4 regions of the Massilia sp. WG5 genome follow, and region 1 is predicted to be linked to each of the others. Evidence: predicted binding sites of a transcription regulator. Region 1 holds the regulator's gene; each other region holds the start of a gene.

Region 1 (7,639 bases):
CGCAAGCACCAGCAGGATGCCGAGCAGCAGCGCGGCTTCGACCGACCAGATCCCCAGCACGGTCTTGATCGTCGCGGTCACCGGGGTGTGCACGCCGGGCAGCACCTCAGCCGGCACGGTGTAGGCGCCGGCGCCGTACCAGACCGGGATCATCTTGGTGAACACGAAGTTGGCCACGCCCACCAGCACCAGCGGCAGGACCGCGATGACCGGGTTCGGCAGCGCTTCGCTGGACGCCTCCTGCGGTTCGTTGACGAGCGAGGCGCCATAGCCCTCACCCTTGGCCATCGCGGCGCGGCGACGCCATTCCAGGTAGCCCAGGCCGACCACGATGATGAACAGCGAGCCGATCGTGCCGAGCACCGGCGCGGCCCAGCCCGTGGTCTTGAAGAAGGTGGTCGGGATGATGTTCTGGATCTGCGGGGTGCCCGGCAGCGAATCCATCGTGAACGAGAAGGCGCCCAGCGCGATCGCGCCCGGCATCAGGCGCTTCGGGATATTGCTTTGACGGTAGAGCTCGGCTGCGAAGGGATAGACCGCGAACACCACCACGAACAGCGACACGCCGCCATAGGTCAGCAGCGCGCACACGGCCACGATCACGGCGTTCGCGCGCGAGCGGCCGATGTAGCGGATCGCGGCCTGCACGATGGCTTTCGAGAAGCCGGACATCTCGATCACCTTGCCGAACACGGCGCCGAGCATGAACACGGGGAAGTAGAGCTTGACGAAGCCGACCATCTTTTCCATGAAGATGCCGGTGAAGACCGGGGCCACGGCGGAAGGGTCGGTGAACAGGACCGCGCCCAGCGCGGCGATCGGGGCGAACAGGATGACGCTGTAGCCGCGGTAGGCGGCAACCATCAGGAAGGCCAGTGCGGCCAGGACAATCAGAAACGACAAAACAGACTCCTCTATTGTTTTACTTGGTATTGCGGTGTCCCCTGCCGCGTCGGGCAGTGAAGGCACACCTTGTGTCATGCCGCGCGTGGCGGCGATGATTCATTTGCCTGAAAGCTGGCGCAAGCGGCGCGCCTTCAGGTCTGCGATCCGGTCTTCGTCCCAGGTATAGAAGCCCTGCCCCGTGCTTGCGCCGAGTTCGCCCTTGTCGACGTGGGCGCGCATCAGCTCGAGCACCTCCTCGTCCTTGGCCAGCGCCGGCATCAGGTTGGCGCCGATCCCCATCAGGGTATGCAGGCCGCCGAGGTCGGCGCTCTCGAAGGGCCCCATGATGCTGTAGCGCCGCCCCAGGCAGGCTTTCATCACGGCGTCCACGGTCTCGGGCGTGGCCGCGCCGGAACGCACGATGTGGAGCGCTTCGCGCAGCACCGCGAACTGCAGCCGGTTGCCGATGAAGCCGGGAATCGCCGCCTTCAGCACCACCGGCTCCATGCCGATGCCGGCCAGCAGGCGCACGCTGCGCTCGACCGCGTCGGGCGCCGTCGCGCTGCCCGGCACCACTTCCACCAGCGGAATCAGGTGCGGCGGGTTCCAGAAATGCGCGACCAGGAACCGGGCCGGTTTCCGCATGTGTTCGGACAGCGCGTCCGGCGGAAAACCGCTGGTATTGCTGGCGATGATGGCATCCGGCGCCATGATGTCTTCGAGCTGGGCATACAGCGTGTGCTTGGCCCCGAGGACTTCGGGAATCGCTTCGATGGCCATGGCGGCGCCGGCCAGTTCGTCCAGGCCGCCGCTCACGCGCAGGCGCGCGAGCGCGGCGTCGCGTTGCGGCGCGTCGACCAGGCCCGCCGCCATCAGCTGCGACAGGATGTCGGCCGCGCGGACAGGAATCCCGGCCGCGCGTTCGGGGTCGGCTTCCACTACCAGCGTGGCGTGGCCGGCCAGCGCGAACTGCGTCGCGATGCCAACGCCCATCAGGCCGCCTCCGACGACACCGATGACGTGAATATCTGTCATGTTGTCTCCTTATGCGAATGGCGCAACGATAGCAGGGATGATGCATTGCGTCATCGGAAAGCGGGGCACTACAGTATTTATACTAGGTCCCGCAGCGGATGCGCATGCGCCGGCCACACCGGCTCGAAGAAGCGCGCCACCATCTCCGGTGTGACGGCCTCGAGCGTCGGCGGGTTCCATGCCGGCGCATTGTCCTTGTCGATCACCAGGGCGCGCACGCCTTCCAGCACCTCGCCGTGCTCGAAGTTGCGGCGCACCAGGGAGCGCTCCATGCGCAGGCAGCCGGCCACGTCCATGCTGGCGCCGCGCACCAGCATCTCGCGCGTCACGGACATCATCAGCGGCGAGCGCTGGCGCATGGCGGCCAGGGCTTTCTGCGCGAAGGGGCTGGCGTCGCCGGCCAGCGACTCCATCACGGCCTGCACCGAGGATGCCGCGAAATGGCGATCGATCAGCGCACGCTGTTGCTGCAGCTGGCTGTCGCCTGCCTGCGCTGCGAACGGCGCCGCGAAGGCGCGGATCGCGGCCGGCAATTGTGCGCCCGGCGTGGCGGCGATCAGGTCCTGCAGCGCAGGCAATTGCGCAGCGGGGACAAACACGTCGGCCAGGCCGACGTAGAGGGCATCGGCGGCGCCGATGGTGTTGCCGGTCAGGCCCAGGTACATGCCGAGCGCGCCCGGCGCATGCGACAGGAAATGGCTGCCGCCGACGTCCGGGAACAGGCCGATGTTCACCTCGGGCATCGCCATCTTCGTGCGTTCGGTCACGACGCGCAGGCCGCTGTCCGGGCCGCCTTGGGCGATGCCCATGCCGCCGCCCATAACCACCCCGTCCATCAGCGCAATATACGGTTTCGGATAGAAATGGATCAGGTGGTTCAGCGCGTATTCTTCGGTAAAGAAGTCTTCCAGCAGCGCACTCCCGCCCGTCGGCGTGGCATGCCCGGCCTGGTGGAAGAAGCGGATGTCGCCGCCCGCGCACAGGGCTTTTTCGCTGGTGCTCTTGATAATGACGGCGTCGACGCCGGCCTCGTCGCGCCAGGCCAGCAGGGCTGCCGTCAGCGCGCGCACCATGTCCAGCGACAGCGAGTTCAGGGCCTTGGGCCGGTCCAGGGTAATGATGCCGGTGCCGTTGGCGACGCGGGTCTGCACGTATTCGCTCATGTCTCTTTGTTATTCATGAAATGGAAAACGGCATTCTAGCGCCCAACAAACGAAAAGGGCGCCAATGCGCCCTTAGTCCTTGCTGTGCCTGCGGAATGATCACGCTGCGGCGGCAGCTTCTCCTCCCTCAATGGACTCGTTGGATTCGTTGCTCATGCGTTTCAGCGGAGTGTTACTGTGATTCTGAAGCATCTGCTTGTACTTCTGGACTTGCCTGTCGAGGCGGTCCATCAGCATGTCGATCGCGGCGTAGAGGTCGTGTGCGGCGCTCGCAACGTGAACGATCTTCCCAGCAACGCGCAAGTTGATCTCGGCCTTCTGGCGTTTTTCTTTCTCGGTGAGATTGTCTATGCAGAGGATGACGTGGGAGTCGATCACTTGATCGAAATGGCGGGTGATGCGTTCAAGCTTGTTCTGTACGTATTCTCGGATTGCTGGGGTTACATCGAGATGATGTCCGCTGATAGTGAGATTCATACACACTCCTTTGAAGATGCGCTGCCAGGACATGCGCGCATCTTGCGCAGCTGGGCAGCTTGTTACAAGGATTTGCGAAGGCTAACGGGCGGGATCTTCAGCGCCTCACGGTATTTCGCGACCGTGCGGCGTGCGATAACCATTCCCTGTTCCCCTAGCATCTCCGCGATCTTGCTGTCGGATAAAGGGTTCTTGGGGTCTTCTGCTCCTGTGAGTTGTACGATAAGAGCCCGGATCGCGGTCGAGGATGCTTCGCCTCCTGCCTCGGTCGCGACGTGACTCCCGAAAAAGTACTTCAGCTCAAACATGCCGTGCGGCGTCAGCATGTATTTCTGCGTTGTGACGCGAGAAATTGTGCTCTCGTGTAGACCTAGTGTATCAGCTATCTCACGTAAAACAAGGGGCCGCATGGCAACTGCGCCGTGGGAGAAAAAGTTCCGCTGGCGCTCGACGATTGCTTGCGCTACACGCAGGATCGTGTCGAAGCGCTGGCGCATGTTCTTGATGAGCCACTTCGCTTCTTGCAATTGTGCATTCAGCTGCGACTCCGATTTTCCCTGCTTCATCAAGGCAGCGTAGATGCTGTTCACGCGCAGGCGCGGCATCACTTCCGGATTCAGCTGCACGCTCCAGCCGTCCTTCGCGCGGCGCACGATCACGTCCGGCACCACGAAGTCGGAGACGTCGGAAGCGAAGGCCGCGCCCGGATGCGGATTGCACTGGCGGATCACGGCCTGGGCTTCGCGCAGGTCTTCGTCGTCGCAGTCGAGGGCCTTCTTGAGCTTGTTGAATTCGCGCTGCGCGAACCAGGTCAGGTAGCGTTCGACGATGGTCAGCGCCATGCGCCGCGTCACCATCGGCACGCCGGGCATGCGGCGGATCTGCAGCGCCAGGCATTCGGCGGCGCTGCGGGCGCCGACGCCGGGCGGGTCCATGCTCTGCACCAGCGACAGGGCCGTGCGCAGTTCGTCGAACTCGATCTCCAGTTCGGGCGGCATGCGCGCATGCAGCTCGTCCAGCGATTCCTCGAGGTAGCCGTTGTCGTCGAGGGTATCGACGACGATCTCGACCAGCGCGCAGTCGCGCGGCGAGATGCAGGTCAGGCGCACCTGTTCCATCAGGTGTTCACGCAGCGAGACCGGGCTGGCTTCCAGCTGCGGGCGGCCGTCTTCGTCCTCGCCGCCGTTGCCGGAGCGGCCCGGCTCGCCCCATTCCATGTCGTGCTCGGCGCCGCCGGCCTCGCCGCTGTCGCCGCCCTCGCCCTCGCCGCCGGCGTTGTCCTTGCCCTCCTCGCCCTGGCTCTGGGCGGGCGGCGCGTCAGGCGTGGTGGAGGTCGAGGCGCCGTTGTTGATGGCGCCGTCCGCCAGCAGGCGCACGGAGCGGTCGAGCGGATCGTCGAGGCGCTCGAGCAGCGGATTGTCGCTCAGTACCTGCTCGATCTCCTGGTGCAGCTCGAGAGTGGACAGCTGCAGCAGCCGGATCGACTGCTGGAGTTGCGGCGTCAGCGCAAGGTGCTGTGATGTCTTGAGTTGCAGCGTCTGTTTCATGGCTACATCCGGAAGTGTTCACCCAGGTAGACGCGGCGGACCGATTCGTTGGCGATGATATCGTCAGGACGTCCGGAAGCCAGCACCGCGCCCTGGTTGATGATATACGCGCGATCGCAGATGCCAAGCGTCTCGCGCACATTGTGGTCGGTAATCAGCACGCCGATCCCGCGCTCCTTCAGGAAGCGCACGATGCGCTGGATCTCGATCACCGCGATCGGATCGACGCCGGCGAAGGGTTCGTCCAGCAGCACGAAGCGCGGGTCGGTCGCCAGCGCGCGCGCGATCTCCACGCGGCGCCGCTCGCCGCCCGACAGCGACAGCGCCGGGTTCTCGCGCAGCTTCTCGATCTGCAGGTCGGCCAGCAGCTCGTCCAGGCGTTCCTGGATGCGCGCCTTGCCCAGCGGCTTGCCGTTCTCGCGCTGCAGTTCCAGCACGGCGCGGATGTTCTCCTCCACCGTCAGCTTGCGGAACACCGAGGCTTCCTGCGGCAGGTAGGACAGGCCCAGCATGGCGCGCCGGTGGATCGGCAGGCTCGTGATGTCGGTGCCGTTGATGACGATGGAACCGGCGTCGGCCGGCACCAGGCCCACGATCATGTAGAACGAGGTGGTCTTGCCGGCGCCGTTCGGGCCGAGCAGGCCGACCACCTCGCCGCAGGCGACCTGCAGCGAGACGTCGCGCACCACCAGGCGCTTGCCGTAGCTTTTCTGCAGCCCCTTGACGACCAGGGTGCTGCCGGCGCCGGTGACGGCGGCGGCGTCTGCGTGGACATCCATCATTGCTTGGCTGCTCCCGACGGTGCTGCGGCCGGCGCCGCAGCGGGTGCCGCAGCGGGCGGACTACGGCGCGGTGCGATGATGATGGTGCTGCGCCCGCCGCCCGGCTTGCTGTCGCCGCTGGCGTCGTTGTGCACGTTCGCCTGCTCGGTGCGGTTGTCGTAGGAGATGAAGGGGCCGTTCACTTCGCTCGTCATGCGCTTGCCTTCGAGCTGCTTGACGACGGCGTTCGAGAACAGCTTGACCACTTCGGTGCGCTCGTCGTATTCGATACGCTGGGCCTGGCCCTCGGTCCACAGGTCGGGCCCGCCGTCGCGCTTCTGGCGGAAGCTCGCGATTTTTCCTGGCGCGGCGGTCAGCACCAGGATCATGTAGCCTTCCGGCGATTCCTTCATCACGGCCTTGTCCGACTTGATCAGCAGCGTGCCGCGCGTCAGCACGACATTGCCGGTCAGGGTGCGGGTCTGGGTGACCTCGTCGAGGTGGCCGTTGTCGAAGTCGACCTGGGCCTGCTTGAGCGAATCAGCGCGCTCCGCGCTGGCGGTAAGGCTTGCCAGCGAGAGAGCGGCGACGGCGAATATTTTTTTCATTGGATGCGAATCCTTTCAGGTTGTCCTGTCAGCGTGCGCTACGCGGCGGATAAATAATGCGGCCGCGCCCGCCCAGGTCCAGCTGCTGCGTGGCGTTGTTGGCCACCATGCCGACGCCGGTCGCGGAAGCGGCGCCGAGCGTCATCTGGATCGGCTTGTCGGTCTTCGAGATCTCCTCGTCCGGCAGCACGGTCAGCGCCTCGGTGCGGATGCGCATGGGCTGCGTGGTCGCGCTGCCCGGACGGGTGATGTCGACGTTGCCGACCAGGTCGATCTGGTTCTGGTCCTGGTTGACGTGCGCGGTGTCCGCCGTCATGGTCATGTGCGGATGGTCCACGCTCAGGCTCTGCACCACCGGCTTGTCGATCACCGAGGTGTTGTTGGCCGGTCGGTGGGTCAGGCGCTCGCCCGAGATCACGTAGCGCGGCTGGCCGGTTTCCGACATGCGCACGAAGCTGAAGTTGTCGATGATGTAGTCGGGATCGTTGCCCACGTTGACGTTGTGCACATCGTCGCCACCGCGCATCACCTGCACCAGCCAGAAGCTGCCGAAGGCGAAGAACAGCGCCGCCAGCATCAGGGCCAGCAGGCGCCAGCGGTGCGCGGTACGCTTGTTGACGTAGGTGGTGGTCGCCATGGCTTGCGTGGGATTATCCAAAATACGGCGCCATTGCCTGTTCGTAGCTGCCCTGGGCGCGCATCAGCATGTCGCAGACTTCGCGCACGGCGCCGCGGCCGCCCGGGTTCTTCGTGACGTAGTGGGCGCGGTACTGCACTTCCGGATGGCCGCTCGGCACCGTCACCGCAAAACCGACCCGGGTGAACAGCGGCAGGTCGATCACGTCGTCGCCGATGTAGCCGCACTGCTCAGCCGTCACGCCGGTCCTGGCGAGCAGGTCGGCGAAGGCGAGGCGCTTGTCGTGCTGGCCCTGGAACACGTGGGTGATGCCCAGGTCGGCCGCACGCTTCACCACGATCGGCGAATTGCGCGCGCTGATGATCGCGGTCTGCACGCCGGTGCGGTTCAGCAGCTGGATGCCGAGGCCGTCCAGCACATAGAAGGTCTTGGTGACTTCGCCGTCCGGGCCATAGGTCAGGCTGCCGTCGGTGAGGACGCCGTCGACGTCGAAGATCATGACCTTCACGCGCGCCGCACGCTGCAT
Region 2 (7,639 bases), 1.0 Mb from region 1:
TCCTCGCTGTCGCGGCGCAGGCCGGGCGGCCCCAGGCGCAGGGGGAACAGGGCGCCCTTGAGCTGAGTGACGATTTCCACCAGCGCGTCGCGCGAGGGGAATTCGATGCCGCGCACCTCGCCGGCGGGACGGTGGGCCTGGCGCCATTGCTGGCGGGCGTCGTGCAGCTCGCGCACGATGTTGCCGATGTCGAAGTGAGCCATCAGTGTCTTCCTGAATGAAAGAATGAATATAGCGGATTTACCCGGTTTGCTCATCTTAAGCAGCATCACGCGAGCGGCAGTCGGAATTTGTCAAAAGGGTCAGAAGCCGCGTAGAATGCAGGCAACGCGGGTGTAGCTCAATGGTAGAGCAGAAGCTTCCCAAGCTTACGACGAGGGTTCGATTCCCTTCACCCGCTCCATCGTGGAAGCCGTACGCTGAACACTGGTCATTTGCTCCACAATCCCTAGGTCGCTCCACAAATTCTCCTGATGCTGAGGCCGAATTTCTGCCTCCGGATCTATCCATTCCTGGTAGCAAGTCTCGGATCTGCTCATCCTAAACGTGCACTACGAGACCGACAAGAACCGCATGTTTGTCCGCGGCTTCCGTCGGATGGCGTGCGTGCTGATGGCGAGACGGTCAGCTTCACGATCAACGCCCTGTTTGCTCCCTAGGGCTGGCTGCCTGGATTGCGCTGCTGCGCGAGTACCGCGCTGCTGGAACGGAAGAAAGAACAGACCAGGCCGGCGAGCTGTCTGCGCGCCGAGGGGCTACAAGCTCGGTACAGTGCCGAAGGGCGGCCTGATCCTGCTGAAGGAAGAGGTGCGCCACAAATTGAGCGGGATTGACATCTACATTCCCGGCGCTCGTCGGCGTGGCGCAGACAGCTAAGGGCCGAGGTGCTTACCTATTCAACGGCCGGAATGCATCCGAGGTAGCTCGCAAGCTCGGCATCGGTCGGGCGACGGTCTACCGGATCATTAAACAAGAAGAAAGAAAAAGTGTTTAATCAGCGCTCCGGTAGAGGTGCCGTCGAATGACATGGACAAGCTTGACTTCTCATCGCTAATATCTCGATGACTAAAAACTGCGTACGAAGTTCGATGTGCCGGATTTTATTTGGTTAGGAAGCACGACGTTTACGCAATACGGCTGCGAGACCGGCTAGAGAGAGACCGATCAATGCAATAGAGGAGGGTTCCGGGACTGCATTCGGAATGTCATCAACTTGCACGGAAAGCATGGCTGCTGGCATAGCGTCAGACCCCGCCCACAGACCTTCAATCCTGGAAGGATTCGAAGTCGAAAGATGTGCCCCGACACTAAAGAAGTCACCAGCTGAGATAGCAGCAAAAGCGGCATCGCTAAGATTGACTGTAAACTCGGGCATCAATTGGTAGTTTGTTCCTTTGAGCGTGTACTCACCAAATTTAATGCCGGACATCAGATCATTATAAACGGTCATGTTAGAAGCATTACTGCCCGGCTGGGAGGTGGCATCCCAGATTTCTACCGTTTCGGACGAGTCCTCTGAATAATACTGGCCGTTACCCCCAAAGAAAGTGATGGATGCACTTACTACCTTTTTGTCTTTTGGAACGGGGGCCAATTGGAAATTATAGAAACTGTTGTAAGAATTCCCATAGATAACGCCCGTGAAGGTATTGGTATTGAAATTGGCATGATCGCCCGAACTAGAGTACCAACCGTTGAGCGTTGAGGTGTAGGTAATAGGTGCAGCGCTTGCATTGATTGCAAGAGATGCAAGGGAAATTGCGATGAGGGCAGAAATTTTCATATTCAACCTTTATATTTGGGAAACTGTTAATCAGCAATAAACGTGCCAAAAACGCAACTATATGATTTCTAAAAGGAAATTATAATTGTTGGATGCTTAATCGTTAAATCCTGCTCGATATGTAAGAAATACCGACAGTGGGGATAGCCATGAAGGCATGGATTGACTTTGCGTGCCGCTGAGAATGGCGGCAGGAAGTAGTCTCACTTTCCGAGAAATGAGACGGCCACCACGTTACCTCGGCAGCATGGCCCTCTCTCAAACCGATCTCGATACACTAGACCAGGCAATCGCCCGCAGCGCTCTGTCCGTGGAGTGCGATGGTCGTAAGCAACCCGACCTTATCGCATCAGTTGCCCGGCGGCGGATGGTCGAAGGGCGTGCTGGTCGACCTGCCGGTTCAGCAGCCCGGGGTTGGCGAGATGCGCCTCCTGGCGCCCGCCCTTTGGCTGCGCAGCGGCATGTGCGGGCCGATAGCCTGCGCCGTCTGCAGCTGGCGACTCTGGAACGCTTCCCCAGAGCCATTGTTGGCCGTCAACGACCTTTAGCTGCCTCAAGCTCCGGCTTGGACGCCGTTGTATGACGGCGGCCGCATCCTTATGCTCATCCTCGGACTCATCCATCGTGCATGAACTTCAAGGAGAGGCGCCATGAAACTGCTGTGGAGAAGATATGCCTGCCTGGCCGGCTTGCTGGCCGCGGGATTGGCTGCGCAAGCGCAGGACATGCCCAGCGCGGGCGCGAACCTGGCCGCGGCCGAGCAGCAGGGCGCGGCGCTGGCTACGGTCCGCGTCGGCGACGCGGGAACCACCCGTCGCGTGATGTTCTGGAACAATGCCACCGTCAAGGCAGTCCAGCTCGATTACGTGCCGCCGGCCGCCGGCGAGAACCGCGCCTATCTCGAGCAGCCCGGACCCACCTACGGCAGCCGCGCGATGGCCATCGTCCAGCTGGCGATGTTCGACGCCATTAACGCGATCGCAGGACGCTACCCGAGCTATGCCGGCCTGCCGCGCGCGCCCTCGGATACCTCGCCCGACGCCGCCGTCGCCCAGGCCGCACACGACGCCCTGGCCGCGCTGTGGCCGGCGCAGAAGGCGGGTTTCGACAAATGGCTGGCGGACGACCTGGCCCGCATCCCGGCGGGGCGGGCGAAATGGAACGGCATCGACCTCGGGCGCCGGGCCGCGGCCGCCATCCTGGCATTGCGCGCCGCTGACAATTCCGCGAATACCAACCGGACCGTCGGGGTCGACTATTTCCCGAGCAACGAGCCGGGCAAGTGGCGGCCCGATCCGGTCAGCATGAGCAGGGCTGCGGTCGGCGTCACCTGGGGCGAGGTGCGCCCGTTCGCGGTGCCGTCCGTCGACAAGTTCAGCGTACCGCCGCCGCCTTCGCTGACGAGCGACGCCTACACTCGCGCCTTCAAACAGGTCAAGCGGCTCGGTGGCGACGGCAGGATCACACCTGCCGTGCGCACGCCCGAGCAGACCTGGATCGGGATCTACTGGAGCTACGACGGCAGTCCCTGGCTCGGCACGCCGCCGTGCATGTACAACCTGATCCTCCAGCGCGTTGCGCAGGGCCGCACCACCGATCCGGTCGAGCTGGCGCGCCTGTTCGCGCTCGCCAACGTGGCCATGGCCGATGCCGGCATTGCAGCTTGGAAGGACAAGTGGCGTTATGACTTCTGGCGTCCGGTAACCGGCATCCGCGAGGCCGATCCGGGCACCGGGCCGACCGGCAAGGGCGACGGTAATCCGGACACGCATGCCGACCCACGCTGGACGCCGCTGGGCGCGCAGGCAAGCAACACCCGCAACCCGGATTTCACCCCACCGTTCCCGGCCTATCCCTCGGGCCATGCCAGCTTCGGCGGCGCGATGTTCCAGACACTGCGCCGCTTCTACGGCACCGACAAGATCAGTTTTACCCTCGTATCGGACGAGTGGAACGGCGTGACCCGCGACAACGAGGGCTGGGTACGGCCATGGAAGCCGCGCACCTTTTCGTCGCTGTCGCAGGCCGAGCTGGAAAACGGCACCAGCCGTGTCTACCTCGGCGTGCACTGGCAGTTCAACCTGGAGGGCATCGAGCAGGGTAACGGGATTGCCAATTACGTCTTCGACCACGGCCTGGTGCCGCCGGACCGGCTGAACGGGTGCCAGTGCCGTTGACGGTCCTTGCCGCCGGGAGCGTGGAACCCGGCGGCAGCGGTATGTGCGGCTCGCCTCTTGAAAATATGGCAAACTTGGGATATTCGTCCCACCAGTCTTGACCATGCAACAACACGCTCCGCGGCCTGACATCCCTTCGCACGACACCGATAGCCTTGCCGGCTCGCTCATGTTCCTGAGCGGTGGAGGCGAGGCCGGCGCCCTGATGCGCACGCGGGACTGGAGCGACTCGTTGCTGGGGCATCCACGCACCTGGCCGCAGGCGCTGCGCACCGTGGTCGGGCTGATGCTGAACTCGAAGTTTCCGATGTTCGTCGCCTGGGGCGGGGAACTCGGTTTCCTGTACAACGATCCCTACCGCGAGATCCTCGGCGACAAGCATCCGCGCGCGATGGGCGCGCGCTTCCACGACATCTGGTCCGAGATCTGGAGCGACATCGAGCCCTTCATCGAGCGCGCGCTGAACGGCGAGGCCACCTACGTCGACCGCCTGCTGCTGGTGATGAACCGGCACGGCTACGACGAGCCGACCTGGTTCACCTTCTCGTATTCGCCGGTACGCGACGAACATGGCGTCATCCAGGGCATGCACTGCGCCTGCGTCGAGGTCACCGACCAGGTGCTGGCCGAGAAATACCGCAACGAGGAAAACGAGCGCTTCCGCACCCTGTTCGAGCAGGCGCCCGGCATCATGGCCGTGCTGCGCGGGCCCGAGCACGTGTTCGAGCTGACCAACCAGTCCTACCTGCAGCTGATCGGCCACCGCCAGATCGTCGGCAAGGCGGCGCGCCAGGCCTTGCCGGAAGTGGTCGGGCAGGGCTTCTTCGAGCTGCTCGACCGCGTCTACAGCACGGGCGAACCCTTCGTCGGCCATGCCCTGCCGGTGCGCCTGCAGCGCGAGCCGGACGGTCCGCTGGAGGAGCGCTACATCGACTTCGTGTACCAGCCGATCCGCGACGCCAACGGCGCCGTCTCCGGCATCTTCGTCGAGGGCAGCGACGTCTCCCAGCGCAAGCAGGTCGAGGACGAGCTGCGCGCGGCGAACCGCCAGAAGGACCAGTTCCTGGCCATGCTGGCCCACGAGCTGCGCAATCCGCTGGCGCCGATCATGACCGCGGCCCAGCTGCTGAAGATCGGCAGCCTCGATGCCAGGAACATCGCCAACGCCAGCGAGATCATCGTGCGCCAGGCCTCGCACATGACCGACCTGGTGAACGACCTGCTGGACGTCTCGCGCGTCACCCGCGGCCTGGTCACGCTCGAGAAGGAAGAGCTCGACCTGAACGTGATCGTGGCCGCCGCGGTGGAGCAGGTGCGCCCGCTGGTCGATGCGCGCCGCCACTCGCTCACGCTGCAGCTGTCGGGCCGCAGCGCCCACGTGATCGGCGACCGCACCCGCCTGGTGCAGGTGATCTCGAACATCCTCAACAACGCCGCCAAGTACACCGCGCCGGGCGGCCGCATCACGCTGTCGGTGACGGTCGACGATCAGCGCGTGCTGGTCGCGGTGCGCGACAACGGGGTCGGCATCGCGCCCGACATCCTGCCCTACATCTTCGACCTGTTCACCCAGGCCGAGCGCACCCCCGACCGTTCCCAGGGCGGGCTCGGGATCGGCCTGGCCCTGGTCAAGAGCCTCATCACCCTGCATGGCGGCACCGTGCATGCCGATAGCGACGGCCTCGGGCAGGGCAGCGAATTCTGTATCTGCCTGCCGCGCCTGGCGACGCCGGCCGACGCGGCGGACGAAGACGCCGCCGGCGCCGTCATGCAGGAGCCGGGCGGACTGCGCGTGATGGTGGTCGACGACAACGTCGACGCCGCCCAGATGCTGGCCGCGCTGCTCGAAGTGCAGGGCCATGCGGTCTGCGTCGAATACGATGCCATGGGCGCGCTCGAACGCGCGCGCCGTGAGCGTCCCGAAGTGCTGCTGCTCGACATCGGCCTGCCCGACCTGGACGGCTACGAATTGGCCAGGCGCTTGCGCGCCCAGCCCGAGAGCGCGGACGCCACCCTGGTCGCCCTGACCGGCTACGGCCAGAGCCAGGACCGCAAGGAGGCCGAGCAGGCCGGCTTCGACCATTACCTCGTCAAGCCGGCCGACCTGGACCAGGTCAACGAGGTGCTGGCCGAAGCGGCGCGGGCGCGGGGCCGCTGAGCAGGGCGGCACGCCGCTGTCATCAAGCGGTAACCTGGGCTGGCTAGACTCGGCGGCATGAGCAAGCCCAGCACGCATACCGCCCCGCGCACCCACCGATTCCTTGCGTTGCTGTGGCCCGCGCTGGCCCTGCTGGCCTGCGCCGCGCTGTGGACCGCCGCCGTGCTGCGCGCGAACGCCGAGCACCGGCGCGCCGACGAGCAGGCCTTCAAGGAGGCCGACGCCTACGCCGAAGCCTACGAACAGTACGTCACACGCTCGCTGGCCCAGATGGACCAGATCACGATGCAGCTCAAGCACAGCTGGGAGCATTCGCACAACCGCGCCCTGGTCGAGGACATGCGGCGCGACGGCATGTTCACCGACAGCGCCTTCGTGGCGGTGAGCGTGATCGGGCGCGGCGGCAGGCTGGCGTCGTCGAGCGGGCTCCGGCTGGCCGAGGGCGCCAGCCTCGCTGCGGCCGGCTTCTTCGTCCATCACCGCGACAACAACTCGTCCGCCTTGCGGATCGCGATGCCGCCGCCGGAACTGGCTGCGCTGCGTGGCACGGTGCTGTTCACGCGGCGCCTCGACACCGCGGACGACGAGTTCGGCGGCGTGCTGCTGATGGCGGTCGATGCCGCCTATTTCACTTCCTTCGTCAGCGCGGCCACGCTGGGCGCGCACAGCCTGCTGGCGCTGGTGGGCGTCGACGGCAACCTGCGCATCGAGCAGGACAGCAGCGGCATCGTGCGGCTGGATGCGCGCGCTTCCCTGCTGCCGGCGAATGCCGAGCGCTGGCCGGTGGCGCGCGGCGTCCAGCTGGTCGACGCCGGCGCCGGGCCGGCCAGCTTCGGCGACGGCCGCGCGCGCGTGCTGGGCTGGAGCCGGGCGAATGCCTATCCGGTGGTGGCGCTGGTCGCGCTGTCGCACGAGGCGGCGCTGGCCGGCGCCGATGCCTACTGGCGCGACAGCCGCACCTATACGTCGATGGCGACCGTGGTGCTGCTGCTGGCATCGGGGATCGCCAGCATGCTGTCGCTGCGGGCGGCCGCACGGGCGCGCGAGCAGGACGAGGTGGCGCGCGCCTACCGCACCGCAACCGAGAGCGGCAACGACGGCTTCTACATGGTGTCGCCGCTGCGCGACCGCAAGAAACAGGTGCAGGACTTCCGCATCGTCGACTGCAACGAGCGCGGCGCCTTCTTCTACGGGATGACACGCGACAGCCTGGTCGGCAGCCTGATCTCCGAGCTCCACCGCGACCTCGGTGCGGCGGAGCTGATCGCCCACTACCGCCAGGCGCTGGCGACCGGCTTTTATCAGGAAGACCGGCGCATGCCGGACGATAACCGGCTCAACATCCGCTGGGGCCACCGGCGCCTGGTGCGGGTCGGCGACGGTCTCGCCGTCACCCTGCAGGACATCAGCGAGCGCAAGGAGCACGAGGCCCAGCTGGCGCGCCTGGCCAACGAGGACAGCCTGACCGGTTTGCCGAACCGTCACTGGTTCCTGCACTTCGTGCCCGGGGCGCTGGCGCAT
Region 3 (7,639 bases), 660 kb from region 1:
TCAGCAAGTTCATCCACACCCGCCTGCCGGACGACAGGGAGGTCGACGAGGAACGCATCGCCAAGATGTACGACCAGTACTCGGTGGCGAACATGTCGCTGGCCGACCGCGGCTACGTCGCCTCGGTGCACCCGCTCGAGCTGTGGCTGGCCGGCTACCTGCGCACCCATCCGAAAGCCGGCTGGGACGAGGTGACCAAGGCCTCGGTCAAGGAGCGCCAGGAAGTCTACTCCTGGCTGTTCAAGACCCACCGCAAGCATGCCCAGGACAAGCGCATCGCCGGCCTGATCGAGGTCGAAGCCTTCCTGAAGATCCACGCGCAGTGGAAGAAGATGGGCTACCCCTTCGACTCGCTGGTGCCGTCCTACGCGACCACGCTGGGCGCCTCGGCCGACCGTCCGATCGCGCTGGCCGAGCTGATGGGCATCATCGTCAACGGCGGCGTGCGTAAGCCGACCCAGCGCATCGACTCGCTGCACTTCGCCAAGGACACGCCGTACGAGACCCTGGTCAAGCGCGGCCAGCTTGACAAGGGCGAGCAGGTGCTGAACCCCGACGTCGCGCGCGCGGTGGCCGACGCCATCCGCGGCGTGGCGCAGGAAGGCACGGCCAAGCGCGTCAAGCAGGCCTTCTATAAACAGGACGGCAGCGTGATCGCGATGGGCGGCAAGACCGGCACCGGCGACCAGCGCTTCGACGTCTACGGCGCCGGCCACCGCCTGATCGAATCGCGTTACGTGAACCGTTCGGCCACGTTCGTGTTCAACATCGGCGAGCGCTTCTTCGGCAGCATGACGGCCTATGTGCACGGTCCGGAATCGGCCCATTACGACTTCACCAGCGCACTGCCGGTGCAGCTGCTGGTGACGCTGGCGCCGAGCCTGATGCCGATGATCGAAAAGCAGGACCTGGTGACGGTGCCGGGCCTGCACGTGACGACCGCGGCCGAGAAGGCGGCGGCCGCCACCGCGAAGGGCGCCCAGCTGAGCGACGACGTCGCCACCGTGAAGCCGGCGCCGGACGACGCCAAGGTGGAAGAGGTGGAGGCGCTGGCCAGGCCGGCCAAGCCGGCGGCGGCCGAGCCGGTCAAGCCGGCGGCGGAAGCCAGGCCGGCCAAACCGGCCAAGGCGGCCGCCGAGCCGGTCCATGCCAAGCCGGCGAAGGACGCCGCCGCGAACGCCAGGACCGAAGCCGGCGACGCGCCGCATCGCAAGCCGGCCGGGGAGGGCGCCCATCCCAGGGCGGCCGATGTCCTGCGCGCGAAACCGCGCGCCGAGGCGCCGGAACAGCCGAAGCCCGAGCCGGCGCGTCCGAAGCCGGCCGCGGTGGAGGAAGTGCTGCATTGAACGGCAGCCCTGAACGGCAGGGGGCCGCGTGAGGCGGCCCAAGCTCGGCAAGTTCAGCCTGGTGTCGCTGCGCGACCTGCTGGTCGCGTCCTTACCCACCATACTGCTGGTGCTGGCCGCCTGCGTGGTGGCCTACATCGTGGTCGACCCCGCGCCGCCGCGCCGCGTGGTGCTCGCCACCGGCCAGGAAAACAGCGCCTACGAAGAGTTCGGCCGCAAGTATGCGGCGCTGCTGGCGCGCGAGGGCATCAAGGTCGAGCTGCAGCGCTCGCTCGGCTCCGAAGACAACCTGCAGCGCCTGCTCGACGGCCGCGCCGACATCGCCTTCGTGCAGAGCGGCTCGACCAGCGAAGCCAGGACCGGGCAGCGCGAGCTGATGTCGCTCGGCAGCCTGTTCACCGAGCCGGTGTGGCTGTTCCTGCGCACACCTAAAATCCACAGCCTGACCCAGTTGAAGGGCCTGCGCATCAACCTCGGCCCCGAAGGCACGGGCGTGCCCCGGCTGTTCCGGCAGGTGCTGGCGGTGAACGGGGTCGAGCCAGGCCAGCTCACCATCTCCGCGCTGGAGAATACCGCGGCCACCGTCGAACTGCTGGCCGGCCGTATCGACGGCCTGGTGTTCAGTTCCGCGCCCGAGGCGCCGCTGATCCAGATGCTGCTGCAGACCCCGGGCATCCGTCTCTTCGACTTCCGCCAGGCCGAGGCCTACACGCGCCGCCTGCCTTTCCTGACCCATGTGGTGCTGCCGCGCGGGATCGTCGACCTCGGGCGCGACATACCATCGCAGGACTTCCACCTGATCGCGCCGACCGCGACCCTGGTCGCGCGCGAGGACCTGCATCCGGCCCTGGTCGACCTGTTCGTGAAATCCGCCATCGAGATCCACGGCGGCGCCGGCTGGTTCTCGCAGCAGGGCCAGTTCCCGTCGCCGAAGTACACCGAGATCCCGGTCGCGCGCGAGGCCGCCAAGTACTACCGCGACGGCCCGCCTTTCCTGCAGCGCTACCTGTCGTTCTGGCTAGCCAACCTGTTCGACCGCCTGTGGGTCGTGGTGGTGGCGCTGGCGGCGCTGGTGATCCCGCTGTCGAAGATCGTGCCGCCGCTGTACGTGTGGCGCATCCGCTCGCGCGTGTACCGCTGGTACGGTCAGCTGCGCGCGGTCGAGCAGGCGCTGGAGAACGCGGACCCGGCCGATTGCGACCAGGTGCGCACCGACCTGCTGCGCCGCCTCGACGACATCGAGGCGCGCGTGAACCACATCTCGATTCCGCTGGCCTATGCCGATGCGCTGTACGGCCTGCGCAGCCACATCAACTTCGTGCGCCAGCGCGTGCGGGCCGGGATTAAAACCTAGCCGTTCAAGAGACCGCGAAAACCGTCGTCAAGCGCCCACCCAGGGCAGGCCGGCCTTGCACCAGCCGCCCACGGTCTTGCGGTGGCCGTCGCCGTCGCGGTCGCCCTCGAAGCCTTCGAGAATGTCGAACGCATTTTTATAGCCGAGCTCGGTCGCGACGCGGGCCGCATGGCGCGAGCGCACGCCGGAGCGGCACAGGAACAGCACCACGTCGTCCTTGTCGGCGGCCTGCTGGAGCTGGGTGGCGAAGTCGGGGTTCGGCGCGCCGCCCGGATACAGGCTCCACTGCACGGCGCCCTGCTGGCCCTCGGGGATGGCGGGGCGGCCGATCCAGTCGCGCTCCGCATTCGTGCGCACGTCGACCAGTTTGACGCGCGGGTCCGTCTGGAGGAGGGCGAAGGCTTCCTGCGGCGTGACGGCGCCGGCATAGGGCTGGCCCGGGGCGCGTTCCCTGGCGGCGCGCAGGATCTCGTCGTTTGTACTCATGGCTTCCTCCTGGTTGAGTTCGTTCGCAGCGCTCGCACAAATGGTGCACGCTGCCTCAAGTTGGTGCATACTGCCGCACTTGCACCAAGCTGGTGCGTATGCATGAGTTTGCACTCGGCTTGCATCAAGTTTGTGCACCCTTACCGGGTCATTGATTTTAAGGGGCAAAACGCGAGCGATCCAAGGACTGATTGCTTATTTGCTCATGGTCAAGTGCTGGCACAATTTCTGCTTTAACTGAAATGCGCCTGTCGCACGCCCCCTTGGCGTCGCCGACACCCCTTTTTCAATCAGGAGAATACGAATGGCAAGGACCGCCGCAGATGTAATGCAGATGCTGAAGGAAAACGAAGTCAAGTTCGTCGATTTGCGTTTCGCCGATACCCGCGGCAAAGAGCAGCACGTGACCGTTCCCATCTCGCATTTTGACGAAGACAAGTTCGAATCCGGCCACGCTTTCGACGGCTCGTCGATCGCCGGCTGGAAAGGCATCGAAGCATCGGACATGCTGCTGATCCCGGACCCGAGCACCGCCAACATCGACCCGTTCATGGAAGAGACCACCGTCTTCATGCAGTGCGACGTGATCGAACCGTCGGACGGCAAGGGCTACGACCGTGACCCGCGCTCGATCGCCAAGCGCGCCGAGGCCTACCTGAAGTCGTCGGGCATCGGCGACACCGCCTTCTTCGGCCCGGAGCCGGAATTCTTCATCTTCGACTCGGTCAACTGGAAAATCGACATGTCCGGTTCGATGGTCAAGATCAATTCGGAAGAAGCTTCCTGGTCGACCGACAAGGAATTCGAAGGCGGCAACAGCGGCCACCGTCCGACCGTCAAGGGCGGCTACTTCCCGGTCCCGCCGGTCGACAGCTTCCAGGACATGCGTTCGGAAATGTGCCTGATCCTCGAAGCCCTGGGCATCCCGGTCGAAGTGCACCACCATGAAGTGGCCGGCGCCGGCCAGAACGAAATCGGCACCCGGTTCTCGACCCTGGTCGAGCGCGCCGACTGGACCCAGAACATGAAGTACGTGATCTGGAACGTCGCCCACAGCTACGGCAAGACCGCCACCTTCATGCCGAAGCCGATGAACGGCGACAACGGCTCGGGCATGCACGTGCACCAGTCGATCTGGAAGGACGGCAAGAACCTGTTCGCAGGCGACGGCTATGCCGGCCTGTCGGAAACCGCCCTGTACTACATCGGCGGCATCATCAAGCACGCCAAGGCCCTGAACGCGATCACCAATCCGGGCACCAACTCGTACAAGCGCCTGGTGCCGGGCTACGAAGCCCCGGTCAAGCTGGCCTACTCGGCCCGTAACCGTTCGGCGTCGATCCGCATCCCGCACGTGGCCAACCCGAAGGGCCGCCGCGTCGAAGTGCGCTTCCCGGACCCGCTGGCCAACGTCTACCTGTGCTTCGCTGCGCTGCTGATGGCCGGCCTGGACGGCATCCAGAACAAGATCCACCCGGGCGAAGCCGCGACCAAGGACCTGTACCACCTGCCGCCGGAAGAGGACAAGCTGATCCCGACCGTCTGCTCGTCGCTGGAAGAGGCGCTGGAAGCACTGAACAAGGACCGCGAGTTCCTGACCCGCGGCGGCGTGTTCAGCGACAGCATGATCGACGCCTACCTCGAGCTGAAGATGCAGGAAGTGCAGCGTCTGCGCATGACCCCGCACCCGGCCGAGTTCGACATGTACTACTCGTCGTAATCGATCGTCAACGCGTACACGTTTAGTGTATCCGTGAGGTAACAAAAACGCGGGGAAAGCCGGCTGGCTGCCCCGCGTTTTTTTCATCCGGAGTCGGATGCGGTATAGTCGGAAGCTTCCCAACCAGGCACATTCGTGCCGACTGACCTGATGCGAATGACAAGCATTGCTTTCATGCTGCGCCCGGCCGGCATGCTTTTGGCGCTGACGCTGGCCACACCCGCCTTTGCCCAATCCGTCGTCTACCGCTGCGTCGACAAGGAAGGCCGCGTGCTCTACACCGATGCCAACGCCGGCAACTGCAAGGTGGTCGATTCGATCGTCTCCGGCGCCATCTCGTCGCCGGCGCCGACCCGTGCACCGGCCGTGAGCATGCGCCAGGGCGCCGCCCGTCCGGCGCCCGCGGCGTCCAGCCCGGCGAACTTCCCGCGCGTCGACAGCGCCACCCAGCGCGCGCGCGACGACGACCGCCGCGCGATCCTCGACGAGGAGCTGCGCTCCGAGGAAAAGAAGCTGGCCGACCTGAAACGCGACTTCAACAACGGCGAACCGGAACGCCAGGGCAACGAGCGCAACTACGCCAAATACCAGGAGCGCGTGGCCCGGATGCGCGACGACATCGGCCGCGCCGAGAAAAACATCGAAGCGATCAAGCGCGAGATCGCCAACATCCGCTGACCCTGTGACCCACACCTTCGAATGACGACTTCCGACCGTTTCACCGGGCTCGAACTGCTGGCCTCCGCCGTGCTGGTCGCCGACACCGGCGGCCTGGTGCGCTATGCGAATCCGGCCGCCGAACACCTGCTCGAGATCTCGGTGAAATCGCTGTCGCGCCAGAAGCTGGCCGGGCTCTTCCTGAACGGCGAGGAGCTGGATGCGCTGTGCCGGCAGGCGCTGGCGCACAAGTACGCCGACCTGCGCCAGGACCTGACCCTGCAGCGCGGCGGGCGCGAGCCGCTGCACGTGCACAGCATCGTCAGCGCGGCCGGGGATGGCGAAGTGGTGGTCGAGCTGCGCGAGAACGTGCAGCAGCTCAAGCTCGACCGCGAAGAGCGCCTGCTCGACCAGAGCCAGGCCAACAAGGAACTGATCCGCAACCTGGCGCACGAGATCAAGAACCCGCTGGGCGGCATCCGCGGCGCGGCGCAATTGCTGGAACTCGAGCTGCCGGATGCGTCCCTGAGGGAATACACCCAGGTCATCATCAAGGAAGCCGACCGCCTGCAGACCCTGGTCGACCGCCTGCTGGCGCCGCACCGTCGCCCGCACATCGTCGGCGACGTTAACATCCACGAAGTCTGCGAGCGCGTGCGCAGCCTGGTGCTGGCCGAATTCCCGGCCGGCCTGGCGATCCGGCGCGACTACGACGCCTCGATTCCCGAATTCCGCGGCGACAAGGAACAGCTGATCCAGGCCGTGCTGAACATCGTCCACAACGCCGCCCAGGCCCTGCGCGCGCGCATTGCCGCGGGCGACGCCCAGATCGTCCTGCGCACCAGGGTGGCGCGCCAGGTCACCCTGGCCAAGGTTCGTTACGGGCTGGCATTAGACTTGCATATCATTGACAATGGACCGGGCATCGCCCCCGAGATCCGCGACCGCATCTTCTATCCGCTCGTCTCCGGACGGGAGGGCGGCAGCGGCCTCGGGCTGACGCTGGCGCAGACCTTCGTGCAGCAGCACCTGGGGATGATCGAGTGCGAAAGCCGGCCTGGACTGACGGACTTCCGCATCCTGATCCCCCTGCCATAAGCGGCGGGCGCAGTGCGGCCGCGGTCCAAACAATGAACCATTGCGGAAGCACGAATACATGAAACCAATCTGGATTGTCGACGACGATGCATCGATCCGCTGGGTGCTGGAAAAGGCCCTGGCGCGCGAGAACCTCGCAACCCGGAGTTTTGCCAGCGGCCGCGAGGCGCTGGCCGCGTTCGAGGACGACAGCCCGCAGGTGCTGGTCTCGGACATCCGCATGCCGGGCGAATCCGGCCTCGACCTGCTGGCCGCCGTCAAGGAAAAGCATCCCGGCCTGCCGGTGATCGTCATCACCGCGTTCTCCGACCTCGATTCCGCGGTCGCTTCCTTCCAGGGCGGCGCCTTCGAATACCTGGCCAAGCCCTTCGACATCGACAAGGCGGTCGCGCTGATCCGGCGCGCGCTGGAAGAGAGCCTGCGCGAAGCCAGCGTCGAGATCGCCCCCAGCGAGACCCCCGAGATCCTCGGCCAGGCGCCGGCGATGCAGGAAGTGTTCCGCGCCATCGGCCGCCTGTCGCAGTCGAACGTGACGGTCCTGATCACGGGCGAGAGCGGCACCGGCAAGGAGCTGGTCGCGCGCGCCCTGCACAAGCACAGCCCGCGCGCTTCCCAGCCTTTCATCGCCCTGAACACGGCGGCGATCCCGAAGGACCTGCTCGAATCCGAACTGTTCGGCCACGAGCGCGGCGCCTTCACCGGCGCCCAGGCAATGCGGCGCGGCCGCTTCGAGCAGGCCGAGAACGGCACCCTGTTCCTGGACGAAATCGGGGACATGCCCTTCGATTTGCAAACCCGGCTTCTGCGCGTGCTGTCCGACGGCCACTTCTACCGCGTCGGCGGGCACCAGCCGGTCAAGGCGAACGTGCGCGTGATCGCCGCCACCCACCAGAACCTGGAGCAGCGCGTGCGCGACGGCCTGTTCCGCGAAGACCTGTATCACCGCCTGAACGTGATCCGGCTGCGCCTGCCGTCCTT
Region 4 (7,639 bases), 380 kb from region 1:
TTGTCCCCACCGACCTGAAGCGATTCTTAATCCGATTCATGCCCGATACCACACACCATCTGGCGTCCGCACTGGATGCCTGGCAGGCATTGCTCGGCCGGGACAATGTCCTGACCGGCGATGCCGCCCAGCAGGCCTGGGGCCGTGATACCACCGGCGCCGCGCGCCGCCTGCCGGCCGCGCTGCGCATCCTCGACAGTCAACTCCTGCCTGAAGTCATGCGCATCGCCCAGCGCTACCGGGTGCCGGTGCACCCGATCAGCACCGGCAACAACTGGGGCTACGGCAGCGCGCTGGCGGCGCGCGACGGCTGCGTCATCATCGATTTGTCGAAGCTGCGCAAGATCCTGCATTTTGACCAGGAAATGGGCGTGATCACGGTCGAGCCCGGCGTTACGCAGGGGATGCTGGCCGACTTCCTGACGCAGAAGGACTACCCGTTCATGGTGCCGACCACCGGCGCCGGTCCCCATTGCAGCCTGCTCGGCAATGCGCTCGAGCGCGGCTACGGCGTGACGCCCCATACCGACCACTTCGCCGCGGTGACGGACCTGGAAGCCGTGCTCGCGGATGGCAGCCTGTACCGCACGGCGATGCGCGAAGCGGGCGGCGACGATATCGCGCGCCTGTTCAAGTGGGGCATCGGTCCCTACGCCAGCGGCCTCTTCACCCAGAGCGGCCTGGGCATCGTGACGCGCATGAGCATCATGCTGGCGCGGCGGCCGGAAAAAGTGAAGGTATGCCTGTTCAGCCTGAAGGACGACAGCCTGCTCGAGCCGGCCGTCGAGCGGATCCGCACGATTCTCGGCCGCCTGCCCGGCACCGTCGGCGGCCTGAACCTCATGAACCGGCACCGGGTGCTGGCGATGTCGGCGCCGTATCCGGCCGACCGGGTCGGGCCCGACGGCCTGATCCCGCAGGAAGTGATCGACGCGCTCGGCAGCCAGTACCAGATCCTGCCCTGGACCGGTTTCGGCACCCTGTACGGCACCGCCAGGATGGTGGCGGCGGCGCAGAAGGAGATCCGGGCCGCGCTGAAGGGCGTAGCCAGCCGCCTGCTGTTCCTGAGCCAGGACAATGCGAATACCTTGCTGGCCCTGTCGCGCTGGATTCCAGGGCCGGCCGGGCGGCGCTTGTCGAGCACCGCGTCGACCCTGGCCAGTTCGATGGAACTGGTGCTCGGGCGCCCGAACGAAACCGCCTTGCCGCTGGCTTATTGGCGCAATCCGCGTCCGCATGGCGAGGGGCCGCGCGATCCGGCGCGCGATGGCTGCGGCCTGATCTGGTACGCGCCGCTGGTGCCGATGCGCGGCGCCGGCGCGCGCGCCTATGTCCAGATGGTCAGGGAGATCACCCGGCGCCACGGCATCGAGCCCTTGCTGACCTTCACCTCGCTCAGCGACAAGCTGTTCGACAGCACCGTGCCACTGCTGTTCGACCGCCATTCCCCGGCGGCAGTGGCGGCGGCGCAAGCGTGTTACCGCGAACTGATCGCCGCCGGCCGCGAGCGCGGCTGGTTCCCCTACCGGCTGGCGGTGGACGCCATGCCCGAACTGCAGGGCTGGCTGGACGATTCGGCGCGCCTGCATGCGCGGCTGCGTCGCGAGTTCGACCCGCACGACCTGCTGGCGCCGGGGCGTTATCACAGCTGAGCACATGCCCGGCAAATCTCCTCAGCGGTCATGGCCCGACAGATGTGTTAAACAGCGCACTGTCGGGTTTTTTTACAATTTTTGTTAACCGGGCAATGTAATTACGCAATAATGTTAATTTCCAAATAACAATTCGCTTAAAAATCAGTTATTTACAAGGTAACTCTTCATGCTGGCACAGAGGTTGCTTATATACCTGTGCTGTCGCAACCATCAATTGAAATCCAAATATTGGAGAGAACATGAAGAAGTTACTCGCTTTCGCCGCTACTGCCGTCATGAGCGTTGGTGCCTATGCTGCTCCGGCAATCGCCCTGCCGGATGGTCCGCTGTACCTGAAGTTTACCGGCCAAGAACAAATCGCCACGAATGGTGCGACCACCTGGAACGCAAATGGCGTGAAAGAGATCAACTGGGGTGTCTTTAGCGTCGAGACCCTGTACAAAGGTAACGTCGTGGTTCCGCACGACTCGGTCAATCCGATCACCCCGGCTATCTACGCCAATGGCTTCTCCGGCGGCCAGATCACCGGTATGTTCTACGGCGTTCAAGCCGGTACTGCTTCGACCGACCCGCTGAACGCATTCCCTGCAACCGGCGGCTACCTCGACCTGTACTGGCGCGATACCAGCAAGATGAGCGCCAGCTCGACCGACATCAGCCCGGCCGGCGTTCGTTGCGGCTATAGCTGCGCCACCGGCTTCACCGAAGGTACCTTCCTGGCGCGTATCATGTTCGATACCGGCATGGATACCGGCAACACCACCAACACCATCGTCGGCACGACCATCCCGAGCAGCAACGGCTTCTCCGGTGTGGCTGATTCCTACGGTTCGGTCGTGGCCGATGCCACGGTCAACGGCATGACCGGCCTGTGGGCAAACCAGCTGGACTCGAACTGGTTCTCGAGCTACCTCGGCCTGCGCGACCTGCGCTTCAAGAACAGCTACAACTACAACCCGACCTGGAATGGCGGCGCCAACATCCTGGGCGCACGGATCGACGATCCAGCCCAGGCATACTCCGGCACCGTCCCGGAACCGGGCGTGCTGTCGCTGATGGGCCTGGCGATGGTCGGCATGGGCGCTGCCCTGCGTCGCCGCGAGAAGAAGCCTGCCAAGTAATCCTGGCGCGCTCATGAAAAGGCCTCTTCGGAGGCCTTTTTCTTTTTCTAAAACTTTTGCTGATTGACAACATCAGCGTCCTATTGTTTACTTGCCAAATGTATATACGAACCCGCCTTCTTCTCCAGGTGCCGGCAGTCATGCTGATCCTGGCCTTCGTGCCGACCAACCTCGGCAAGCTGGCCGCGTTGCTGCTGCTCTGGGCCCTGACGTTCGGCCGGATCAGCAAGGTGGAAGCGATCTTCTATGTCTGCGTCTGCCTGTTCTTCACGGCGATGAACGCGGCGTCCCTGAAGCAGGGCATCTTCATGTTCGCCCATCCGGACATCCTGCTGCAGCCGGTCTGGGAGCTGTTCATGTGGGGCTTTTATCTGCTGCACACGCGGCGCCTGCTGAACGGTCCGGCGCCAGGCGGCCGGCGCGCCACGGTGTGGGCGCTCGCACTGGCCTATGCGGCCGCGTTCGCGACCATCCACGACAGCAATACCTTATTGATGGTGACCGGCGCCTTGCTGCTGGTCGGGCTGGTGCTGTTCCACGAGCCGCTGGACCTGGCCTATGCCGGCTATATGGTGCTGCTCGGGGCGCTGATCGAATACACGGGCGTGCATAGCGGGCAGTGGGGCTATCCCGGCAATCCGCCGGGCGGCGTGCCGCTCTGGTTCATCACGATGTGGGGCGGCATCGGCCTGTTCATGCGCCGGCTGATCGTGCCGATCCTGGTGCGCCATGAAGCGGCCGGGCAGGCGCCGGCGGGTGCGCCGGGCGCCTGAGCGGGTCTGGAAGCCTGTCCGGACTCAACCGAGATTGGTCAGGCGGCGCGCGATACCTTCTTCTTCCTTCTGGGAGAAGAAATAGGGGAACAGGGAGCGTTCGTTTTCTATGGAATCGCTGGTGCCGCCGTAGCGCTCGATCTGTTCCTGGACGTAATCGAGGCTGTTCCACAGCAGCCAGCCCGGCGCATCCACGCGCGGGTTGATGCGCAGTTCGCCCATGCGCTTGAAGCCGAGCATGGTTTCATAGAAGCGGCGGTGGCGCGGATTGACTTCGATGAACACGTCGGTGCATTTGTGCAGCCGGCGGCCATAGATGAACATCACGTGGAACAGCGAGGCCAGCGCGGCCTTGGAGCGGACTTTGGGATCGAAGGCGAGCTTGGTGATCTCGCAGACTTTTGCCCCGCGCGCGCGAAAGCGGTCGATCTCGTCCTTGAAGACTTCGTCGGCCAGCAAGCCGACCGGGGAATCGATGCCAAGCGTGACCGTTCCGACCACTTCGCCGTGGTCAGAAGCCGAAAGGGTAATCCGGTTCGGATCATCGTCAAGACGATGCGTGCCCGTATAACCGCGCCACGCATACATTTTGTTGATGAGAAGATTCGCAGAACTGCGTCTCCCATCCGTGTCCGCAGTGCGGATACCAAATGTTTTTTCGTTAATAGTCACGTCTGTGATCGTATCACAGTCGAGCTTGGCAGCTTGCTCAGGAGCGGTATCGTACCGTGCGCCTTGAGATTCAGAGGACGCTTTTGTCAATTCCTCGTGAGTTGTTAAACTGTTCATTCTTTTAATCTCCGCAGGACGTCGATAATCATCTTGCGCAAAGGCGCGGGTACTTTAACAATCGTAACACCGAGGCAGTAAAGATTCTATAAAGAAATGAATAATTGCTAACTAATATGATGAAAAATGCACTATTTGTGACACCGGCGGCTTGCGCCGCCGGTGAAAATTCACAGTTGTTGTAACAGTTCCTTGGCCTTGACCGCAGCCTCGCCTTTATTGGCTGCAGAAAGCTTTTCCAGTGTCTTGCGGGCGTTCGCCTTGTCGCCGCTCTTGACTTGGGCTTGTGCCAGATGCAATTGCATGTCGCCGTTCTCGGGCAGCGCCGCCACCGCCTTCTGCAGCAGGTCCACTGCGCGTTTGCTGTCGCCCTTGTCGGTCAGGATGCTGCCGAGGGTGTCGAGCACGGCCGGGTTGTTGCCGGCGATGCTGTAGGCCTTCTCGGCCGTTTCCAGGGCCTTGGGATTGTTCAGCTGCTGGTAGGTCCAGGCCAGGTTGTTGAGCGCCAGCGCATTATTGGGCGTCAGCTTCACCACCGTCTCCAGCTGGGCGGCCGCAGGCTGGTACTGTTTGCTGTACAGGCTTTGCTCGGCCGAGTACATCAGTGCCTGGACATCGTTCGGATGGTCCTTGATCCATTGTGCCAGACCCTGGTTGGCCTTCTGTTCCTTGCCGCTCATCTTTTGCAGACGGTGCATGGCAAGGGCGACCTGGGTGGTCGGATGGCTGGCCTGGGCCTTCTCGTACAGCGGCAGGGCCTGGTCGATCTTCTTCTCCATGGTCAGCAGGTCGGCTTCGAGCATTAGGCCGGCGGACGCATTGCGTTCCTGTTTCTGCAGGCTGCGGGCGATGGCCAGCGCTTCTTCCGGATGCTTCTTGCGCATCGCCAGCTCGGCCAGCGCAAGCTGGGCCGGGAGGAAGTCGGGCTGCAGGGCGGTCGCCTTTTTCAGCTCGGCGGCGGCATCGTCGTCACGCTTGGCCACCGCATAGGCCGAGGCGAGCTGGTACTTGGCCTGCGCCGACTTCGGCTGGACGTTGACCAGCTTGCTGTAGGTCTCGATCGCGCCTTCGTTGTCCTTGTTTGCCAGCTGGGTCTGGCCCAGCAGGTTCAGCAGGTTGGGATCGGTCGGATGTTCGGTCTGCAGCTTGCGCGCCACGGTCAGCGCCTTCGGCGCCTGCTTGTTGCGCAGGTAATGGTTGGCCAGGCGGATGCCGGGGGCGACCGCGTCCGGATTCTCGCTGCTGGCTTTTTCGAGCCAGGTCGTGGCCTTGTCCGGCTGGCCCTGCACGTTGGTCAGCTCGGCCAGCGCGGTCATCGCCGCGATATTCTTCGGATCCTTCTTCAGCAGCGTGGTGAAGCGGGCCTCGGCATCGGCCGGCTTCTTGTCGTTCAGGTCGAGCTGGGCCAGATTGGCCGCGGCGGGGAAATTGCTCGGTTCGAGCGCGAGCGCCTTTTCCATGCTGGCGCGGGCATTGGCGATATCCCCCTTGGCCGCATATACCGAACCCAGCAGGACATGCACCTGCGCATTCTCGGGCTGCTGCTTCACCAGCGCCTGGGCGGCGGCTAGCGCCTTGTCGTAGTGCTGCATCGCCAGTTCGGCCTGCACCAGCGCAATGCCGCCCTTGGGCGAGCTGGTATCGAGCGAGGCGCCGAGTTCGAGTTCGGACAAGCCCTTGGCCTGGTCGCCCTGGTGCAACTTCGACAAACCCAGGGAAGTGTGCAGGGCCGCGACCTTCGGTACCAGCGCCGAGGCTTTTTCGAGGTAGGTGGTGGCGTTGCCGTAATCCTGGTTGCGCAGATAGGTTTCGCCGGCCAGGGCCAGCAGCTGCGGGTCGTCCGAGTTCCCCTTCAGCGCCGGCGCCAGGGTGGCGAGGGCATCGGACGGGGCGGTCTGCAGCTGGGCCTGGGCCAGCAGCTTGCGCGCATAGGTATTGTCCGGGATGGTGTCCAGGTATTTGCGCAGGTGTTGTTCGGCTTGCTGTTGGGCACCCATTTTGAGCTCGATCGCGCCTGCCAGCAGCAGGCTCGGCATATGCTCGGGTGCACTCTTGAGCACTTTTTGCACGGATTCCAGGGCCGCCGAGTTATCGCCCTTGGTGAAGTCGAGCAGGCCCTGGGTATAGGCCAGCTGCAGGCTGCCCGGGGTGAGCTTGCGCGCCGTGACCAGGTCGGCCTTGGCCTCGTCGAACTTGCGCAGGTTGATCTCGACGAGCGCTTTTTCGATATACGCGGTGCGGTGGTCCGGCTTGATCACGGATGCCTGGGTGAACGCGGCCAGCGCTTCCGGCATCTTGCCTTCGTTGCGCGCCAGCGAGCCCTTGAACATCCAGGCGTCGGTATTCTTCGGATCCTTGGCGACAGCCTGGTCGATCAGCACCGCCGCCGCCATGGCATCCTTCTGGAACAGCGCCAGGCGCGCCATGCCGATCAGGACGTTGCCGCTGTCCGGCTGCAGTTTGGCGGCCTGTTCATAGGCTTCCTTGGCCTTGTCCGGCTGGTTCAGGTCGAGATAGGCATTGCCGCGCAGCGTCAGCAGCTCAGCCGAGCTGGCGGCGCTGTCGGCCGGGATCACGTCCAGCACGTCCTTGTACTTGCCCTGCTGGTCGAGGGCACGGGCCAGCGGCGACAGCACGCGCTTCTTGTCGATGCCGAGCGACAGCGCCTTGCGTAGTTCTTTTTCTGCGGAAACATAATCGCCGGATTCGACGTACAGGGTGCCGAGTGCCAGACGCGCTTCGCCGTTTTCCGGGCTGTTGGCGACGGCATTCTTCAGCTCGATCATCGCGGCCTTGGTTTCGCCTTTTTGCTGGTACTGCTTCGCTTCCGCCAGCAGTTGTTCGGTCGGCTTGGTGCGATTGCAGCCGCCGAGAGCGGCGGTAACGATGATGGCTCCGGTGACCAGAGCGGTGCTGAGCGCCTTCTTGTTGACTTTACGCGGCATGATTTCCTCGAAATATAGGCGGGTGCAAACAGGCCTGTCTGCATAGAAATTTACAAAAATTAATCATACCCGAAGAAATCAATGCTTCATTAACACAATAGGCAATTGTGCGAAATCAAACAAATCTGTGGTTTGTCGGCCGCACTTACTTCTTGTTGCGCAGTCGGCTCAGCAGCGCCTCGACATTGTCGCCGGCAGGGATGCCGTGACGGCGCAGCAGCTGGACGTGCAGCACCAGGTTTTCGAGCACCAGCTTGGCGGACACGGCAAGCAAGGTCATCAGGCGGTCTTCGGAGCTGAAGTTCTCCATCGAGGCCGCCATTTCGCACAGGTGATTGGCGACCAGCTCGCGCAGA

The links. Region 1 encodes sigma-54, which starts transcription at its own class of promoters, with help from an activator protein. Its sites were predicted from a motif close to TGGCANGNAANCTGCTTT; they were not measured.
Region 2: AM586_RS13145 (PEP-CTERM sorting domain-containing protein) is a predicted target of sigma-54. The motif match lies at 1,814-1,831, and genes of this name have one in related genera.
Region 3: glnA (type I glutamate--ammonia ligase) is a predicted target of sigma-54. The motif match lies at 3,404-3,421, and genes of this name have one in related genera.
Region 4: AM586_RS15985 (PEP-CTERM sorting domain-containing protein) is a predicted target of sigma-54. The motif match lies at 1,826-1,843, and genes of this name have one in related genera.

What each region holds. Positions count from the first base shown of each region.
Region 1 covers NZ_CP012640.2:3,957,721-3,965,359, reverse strand. Annotated here, with positions in the region: gene AM586_RS17720 (GntP family permease) at 1-903, opposite strand, end outside; gene AM586_RS17715 (3-hydroxyacyl-CoA dehydrogenase family protein) at 1,003-1,920, opposite strand; gene AM586_RS17710 (enoyl-CoA hydratase/isomerase family protein) at 1,998-3,083, opposite strand; gene hpf (ribosome hibernation-promoting factor, HPF/YfiA family) at 3,183-3,560, opposite strand; gene AM586_RS17700 (RNA polymerase factor sigma-54) at 3,623-5,107, opposite strand; gene lptB (LPS export ABC transporter ATP-binding protein) at 5,110-5,889, opposite strand; gene lptA (lipopolysaccharide transport periplasmic protein LptA) at 5,886-6,476, opposite strand; gene lptC (LPS export ABC transporter periplasmic protein LptC) at 6,505-7,113, opposite strand; gene AM586_RS17680 (HAD family hydrolase) at 7,127-7,639, opposite strand, start outside.
Region 2 covers NZ_CP012640.2:2,949,338-2,956,976, reverse strand. Annotated here, with positions in the region: gene epsC (serine O-acetyltransferase EpsC) at 1-203, opposite strand, end outside; tRNA gene AM586_RS13155 (tRNA-Gly) at 330-403, shown strand; gene AM586_RS29280 (helix-turn-helix domain-containing protein) at 860-994, shown strand; gene AM586_RS13145 (PEP-CTERM sorting domain-containing protein) at 1,109-1,783, opposite strand; partial or broken gene AM586_RS28840 (cell division protein) at 2,122-2,229, shown strand; gene AM586_RS13135 (vanadium-dependent haloperoxidase) at 2,434-3,960, shown strand; gene AM586_RS13130 (ATP-binding protein) at 4,064-6,118, shown strand; gene AM586_RS13125 (EAL domain-containing protein) at 6,176-7,639, shown strand, end outside.
Region 3 covers NZ_CP012640.2:4,618,015-4,625,653, forward strand. Annotated here, with positions in the region: gene AM586_RS20680 (transglycosylase domain-containing protein) at 1-1,346, shown strand, start outside; gene AM586_RS20685 (TAXI family TRAP transporter solute-binding subunit) at 1,375-2,700, shown strand; gene AM586_RS20690 (rhodanese-like domain-containing protein) at 2,728-3,186, opposite strand; gene glnA (type I glutamate--ammonia ligase) at 3,491-4,906, shown strand; gene AM586_RS20700 (DUF4124 domain-containing protein) at 5,063-5,584, shown strand; gene glnL (nitrogen regulation protein NR(II)) at 5,606-6,661, shown strand; gene ntrC (nitrogen regulation protein NR(I)) at 6,720-7,639, shown strand, end outside.
Region 4 covers NZ_CP012640.2:3,578,492-3,586,130, forward strand. Annotated here, with positions in the region: gene AM586_RS15975 (GAF domain-containing protein) at 1-18, shown strand, start outside; gene AM586_RS15980 (FAD-binding oxidoreductase) at 39-1,652, shown strand; gene AM586_RS15985 (PEP-CTERM sorting domain-containing protein) at 1,895-2,776, shown strand; gene AM586_RS15990 (hypothetical protein) at 2,917-3,549, shown strand; gene AM586_RS15995 (GNAT family N-acetyltransferase) at 3,574-4,338, opposite strand; gene prsT (XrtA/PEP-CTERM system TPR-repeat protein PrsT) at 4,509-7,283, opposite strand; gene AM586_RS16005 (hypothetical protein) at 7,429-7,639, opposite strand, start outside.